Regions from separate parts of the Colwellia sp. MEBiC06753 genome, predicted to be linked through region 1. Evidence: predicted binding sites of a transcription regulator. Region 1 holds the regulator's gene; the other holds the start of a gene.
What was found. The regulator MetJ, encoded in region 1, represses methionine synthesis genes. The targets are predictions, from matches to a motif close to TAGACGTCTAGACGTCTA.
Positions count from the first base shown of each region.

Region 2: the regulator MetJ is predicted to act here: its motif matches at 1,897-1,914, upstream of serA (phosphoglycerate dehydrogenase).

Region 1 is NZ_JBQMTM010000009.1:46,237-49,425, reverse strand. Features, by position in the region: gene ggt (gamma-glutamyltransferase) at 1-1,319, opposite strand, end outside; gene metJ (met regulon transcriptional regulator MetJ) at 1,514-1,846, opposite strand; gene metB (cystathionine gamma-synthase) at 2,074-3,189, shown strand, end outside.
Region 2 is NZ_JBQMTM010000001.1:10,179-13,367, forward strand. Features, by position in the region: gene thiL (thiamine-phosphate kinase) at 1-42, shown strand, start outside; gene ACOB82_RS00065 (phosphatidylglycerophosphatase A family protein) at 35-520, shown strand; gene serA (phosphoglycerate dehydrogenase) at 619-1,848, opposite strand; gene rpiA (ribose-5-phosphate isomerase RpiA) at 1,992-2,648, opposite strand; gene ACOB82_RS00080 (5-formyltetrahydrofolate cyclo-ligase) at 2,709-3,189, opposite strand, start outside.

The sequences.
Region 1 (3,189 bases):
CCAGAACCCATACCGCGATAATTACTTTGGATCAGCGACACCATCATGCCGTTTTTATCGGCAACGGTTAAATAAATGGTATCGCCATCAATCAGTTTCGGGTTACCGTGGTCAACATTATTTGCGGCTTTTTCCATATTGATAAGCTGGCGACGCTCATTGGCATAGTCTTTAGACAATAAGCCGGCCAATGGAATGTCGAAATAATCGGGATCGGCATAGAAGCGTGCACGGTCTTCAAATGCTAATTTTTTCGCTTCAGTCATGACATGCAAATAATCAGCACTGTTATGACCCATGGCTTTGAGATCATAACCTTCTAAAATGTTTAACATTTGCAGTGCGGCAATGCCTTGACCGTTCGGTGGTAATTCCCAAACATCATAACCGCGATAGTTGACTGAAACGGGCTCAATCCAGGTGCTGGTGTGATCGGCAAAGTCTTGCTTGGTTAAAGCGCCGCCAATACGCTTGAAGTAGGCATCAATAGTGTCGGCAATTTCGCCTTGATAAAATGCTTCACGACCGCCTTGGGCGATTTTACTTAAGGTATTGGCTAGATCTGGGTTTTTAAAAATTTGCCCTTCTTTAATGAATTCGCCACTTTCAAGATAAGTAGCTTGGTAATTGGCAATTTCTTCAATCTCACCAGCTTGGTATAAACGCTCATAGCGCTCTTGATAAATCCCCATATAGTAGGAAACCACTTCGGTAACGGGAAAGCCGTTATTCGCGTAATCTATCGCTGGTTGTAGGTTTTTGGCCATCGCTAACTGGCCAAATTTGCCGTGTAACTCGTACCAGGCGTCTACTGTGCCCGGCACAGTAACAGGTGCGCTGCCCCAGTTTGGAATTTCACTGACATCACCTATTTTTGCTTTTAATTGCGCCAGGGTTTGCCCTTTCGGAGAGCGTCCAGAGCCGTTTAATCCATAAAGCTTTTGGGTTTTCGGATCCCAGACAATAGCAAATAAATCACCACCAATGCCGTTACCTGTTGGCTCCATAAGCCCAATTGCAGCATTAGCGGCTATCGCTGCATCAACGGCACTGCCACCTTTTTTTAATATATCGATAGCGACTTGACTAGCAAGCGGGTGGGAAGTGGCCGCCATACCATTGGTACCTAACACCGCTGAACGTGTTGCCCATGGCGCGCTGGTTACCCTATCTCCTCGATTATCTTCTCTAAGCGTTACCGCACGGTTATCGTCGCCGACATAGACAACGCTTGAATTCGTTGGCTTATTATCTGTGCTTGTACATGCTGTGATTAACATGATGGTAGTTGCTGATAGCAGTAATGATGAAATTTTCATATAAGTATATAGCTTTAAGTGTTTAGTGAAACTTTTGCAAAAATTTTCTGGCAGGTAAAGCAGAACGAGGGGGAATTAGACGAGTAGATAAAAATATACGCTCAATGTCGAGTGTCAGTAGCGCGCGAGTAATAAAGCTAATAAAAAAGCCGCGTAAAGCGGCTTTAAAATAAGAAATGTCTGTTAATTAAACATTAATCTTCGTCGTCAGATTCAAACTGTGAAAAGTCGGTAATGCCTTTTTCTTCCAATGCTTTACGCACGCTGGCAGGTAATTTATGTTCATTATCTTTTGCTAAATCAACATCGTCTGGCAGTGGTTGCCCAGTAAAGGCATGCAAAAATGCTTCACAAAGCAATTCGCTATTGGTGGCGTGGCGTAAATTATTTACTTGGCGACGTGTACGTTCATCGGTTAATACTTTTAACACTCTTAACGGAATCGATACGGTAATTTTTTTTACTTGTTCACTCTTTTTTCCGTGCTCGGCATAAGGGTTGATGTATTCGCCATTCCAGTCAGCCATAGATTACCTCATTGCATTTTTATTCACTGGGCGATGCTCAACTAATCAAAGATTTTGGCAGGTTCATTAATTAGTAACACCCGTTTTTGATAGTGAATTGTACTAGTTGGCATTTTTCAGTCAACCTATATGTGTAGAAGTTTAGATGTCTAAAATAACTTGACCGTCAAAAGCAAAACGTTTAGATTTATAGACGTCTAAACATCTGAAATGAATTGGTGAGCAAAATGAGTGATAAAAAAGCGACAACCATCGCGGTAAGAGCGGGTATTAATAGTGATCAGCATCATGGTGCTGTCGTTGCACCTATTCATTTATCAAGCACATACTCATTAAAAGGCTTTAATCAAAAACGTGATTTTGATTATTCACGTACTGGCAATCCAACCAGAGCGTTATTTGGTCAAGCAATTGCTGATTTAGAAGGTGGCGCTACTGGTATCGTCACCAGTACTGGTATGGCGGCAGTTCATTTAATTTGCCAGTTATTATCAGCGGGCGATAAAGTGGTAATACCGCACGACTGCTATGGCGGCAGCTATCGTTTATTTGTGCATCTAGCCAAGCGTGGTCAGTTTGAATTAATCGTTATTGATCAATCAGATGAGCAAGCATTAGCCGATGCCTTAGCGCAATCTCCTAAATTAGTGTTAATTGAAACCCCTAGTAACCCATTATTGCGCATCGTTAATATTGCTGATATTGCCAAGCAAAGTAAGGCAGTCGGGGCGATAGTGGCCGTAGATAACACTTTTTTATCGCCAATTCTTCAGCAGCCGTTGGCACTAGGTGCAGATATCGTGTTCCACTCAACAACCAAATACATTAATGGTCATAGTGATGTAGTCGGTGGTGTGCTAGTAACTAAAACGGCTGAGCTTGGTGAAGAACTGGCGTGGTGGGCAAACTGTATCGGCATTACCGGCCCTGCATTCGACAGCTTTTTAGCGCTACGTGGATTAAAAACGCTGCCGCTGAGAATGAAAGCACACCAAGAAAATGCCAATGCTGTTGCCGAGTTTCTGAATAATCACCCGGCAGTTGAACAAGTATACTTCCCTGGTCTTAGTTCTCATCCGCAACACCAATTGGCAAAAACGCAGCAGAAAGACTTTGGCGCTATGTTAAGTTTTGAACTTAAAGGCGGTGTAGAAGCCGTTAAAGTGCTATTTGATAATCTATCTTTATTTACACTGGCGCAATCATTAGGTGGCGTAGAAAGCTTGATTAGTCATCCATCGACTATGACTCATGCTGGCATGGATATCGAAGCACAAATTGCTGCCGGAATTAGCCAGTCTCTCGTGCGCATTTCGGTAGGTATTGAAGATATTGACGATATT
Region 2 (3,189 bases), on a different contig from region 1:
AAAATCGACGTTAAAAGCTTTGAGCACTTTAGCCATGACTAAAGTGCCTGCGCATAAGCTATTTAAACTGGCAAACCCAATACACTTTTTGGCCGTCGGTTTTGGCTCTGGACTTGCGCCTAAAGCGCCTGGTACTTTTGGCACATTAGCCGCTATTCCAGTGTTTTGGTTAATGGCTACCTACTTATCACCAAGCACTTACCTTTGGCTGACGCTAGTTTTTACTATTGTTGGTATTAGTATTTGTGGCAAAGCAGCTGAATCAGTTGGTGTCCATGATCATGGCGCTATTGTTTGGGACGAAATTGTTGGCTATTTAATTACAATGGCCTTTGTACCAGCAACGCTACTTAATATCGTGCTGGGTTTTGTATTGTTTAGAATATTTGATATTTTTAAACCTTGGCCGATCTCCATTGCCGATAAAAAGCTTGGTGGTGGTTTCGGTATTATGTTTGATGATGTACTTGCCGGTATTGCCAGTTTAATCATCATGCAGATTTATCTAGCTTACGTTTAGCATGCCAATGTTTAGCATACCAACATAAAGCCCTAATATTTTCCCAATAAAAAAACGAGCATTAAGCTCGTTTTTTTATTGTTAGTTCTAGCCCAGAACTAGTGCAAAATACGGGCGCGAATGGTGCCGCTAATTTGCTTTAATTCTTTTAACGCTACTTCACTGTCTTCCGTTTCTACATCAATAACTACATAACCAATTTTATCGTCGGTTTGTAAATATTGAGCAGCGATATTAACGTTATGTTTGGCAAACGCGTTGTTAATTGCTGTTAACACACCCGGTTGGTTGTGGTGAATATGCAATAAACGCGAAGCGCCAGCATGCCCCGGCAGTGACACTTCAGGGAAGTTAACTGCTGATAATGTTGAGCCATTGTCAGAATATTTTGCGAGTTTACTCGCTACTTCTAAACCAATGTTCTCTTGCGCTTCCTGTGTGCTGCCACCAATATGCGGTGTCAAAATAACATTATCAAATGCACGGAGCGGCGAGATGAATTCTTCGTCATTCCCTTTAGGTTCAACTGGGAATACGTCAATAGCAGCGCCACCTACTTTTTTCGCGCTAAGCGCTTCAGCAAGTGCGTCAATATCGACCACTGTACCACGCGAAGCATTAATAAAAATTGCGCCTTGTTTGATAACTTCAAATTCTGCAGCGCCGATCATATTTTGGGTTTGCGGCGTTTCAGGCACATGCAAGGTAATAACGTCAGACTCTTTTAGCAGTGAAGTTAATGAAGAGGCTTGGCTGGCGTTACCTAATGGCAATTTGGTTTCGATATCATAAAATCTAACCTTCATACCTATGGTTTCAGCCATAATACCCAATTGCGTACCAATGTGACCGTATCCGACAATGCCTAATGTTTTGCCTCTGGCCTCAACTGAGCCCGCCGCAGACTTATTCCACTCACCACGATGCGCTTGGGCATTTTTTTCTGGAATGCCACGCAATAATAATAAAATTTCACCCAGTACTAATTCAGCTACTGACCGAGTATTTGAAAATGGCGCATTAAATACTGGAATGCCGCGTACTTGTGCTGCACTTAATTCCACCTGATTGGTACCGATACAGAAACAACCAATGGCGACTAGCTTTTTAGCATGGCTTAATACGTTGTCAGTTAACTGAGTGCGAGAGCGAATACCAATAAAGTGAACATCTTTGATTTTCTCAATCAAATCTTCCTCGGCTAACGAGGTTTTGATGTATTCAATATTGCTATAACCTTGAGCTTTTAATTCTTCTAATGCGCTTTGGTGGACACCTTCAAGCAGTAGGATTTTAATTTTTTCTTTAGCTAGAGACTTCTTATTCATGGCTTCGCTTCGCTTCATTATCGTGTAAAGGGTGTAAACAGTATATTTAGGGCGTTTAGATGGCTAGATACCCAAAGTTATATAGGTAAACTACCATATAGTGTTAAAACTCTAAAGTGTTTATTTCAGTTAGTTTAGTCTGGTTAAAAAAACTCTTTTACACCTTCTGCTGTGCCAAGCAATAATTTATCTGCGCCACGGCAAGCAAACAGGCCGTTAGTAACTACACCAACAATGGCGTTGATCGCTATTTCTGTAGCTTTAGGATCTAATATTTTCATATTGTGTACATCTAAAATGACATTGCCGTTATCGGTAACTACACCTTGACGGTAAACAGGGTCGCCACCTAATTTAACCAACTCTCTAGCTACGTAGCTACGGGCCATAGGAATAACTTCTACAGGTAAAGGAAAAGCGCCAAGTACGCCGACACGTTTTGACTCATCAGCAATACAGATAAACTCTTTGGCGACCGCGGCAACAATTTTTTCGCGAGTAAGGGCTGCACCACCACCTTTTATCATGTGCATATGCTCAGTGATTTCATCAGCGCCATCTACGTATACGTCTAGCTGATCAACACTATTTAAGTCGAACATTTCAATACCATAGGCTTTAAGCTTTTCAGTCGATTGCTCTGAGCTTGAAACTGCACCTTTTATTTGATCTTTAATCTCAGCTAACGCATCAATGAAGTGATTGACTGTTGAGCCAGTTCCCACGCCAACAATACTGTCTGGTTTTACGTATTTGACTGCGGCCTGGCCGACTAATTTTTTCAATTCATCTTGCGTCATAATTATTCCTGAAATACAAAGTGGTATCGGGCAATTATAACGTACGATAAAACTTTCTGGCTACTGAGTTTTATTGTTTGCCAGTATAATTCGGCTCGGGGTGATAATTACGGGTAATGGAACATCCCAGCTTTCAGTAGGGATTTGCACTAACTCTTGGCAGTCGTGAGCAAGACCAATTAAGCTTGGGTTCGGGTTAGCTGTTGACTGGCAGTTGTTTAGCTGCCCAAGCGTTCTATCATAAAAGCCGCCACCCATGCCTAATCGATGGCCGCGATTGTCAAACGCAACGAGAGGTGTGCAAATGACGTCAATGTCGCTAAGAGGTACCAAATTAGTGACATCAAGTTTCGGCTCAGGAATATTAAATTGATTCAACTGCATTACAGAGTCTTTTTGGTAACGTAGAAAAATCAAAAAGCCTTTATTTACTGGGTGTAGTACCGGCAGTACCACTTGAATATTTTGTTGCCAAGCCCAGCGGATCAGGGGGAGAGTATCTAACTCCCCATCATTTGCTAGGTATAAGGCTATGGTTGAA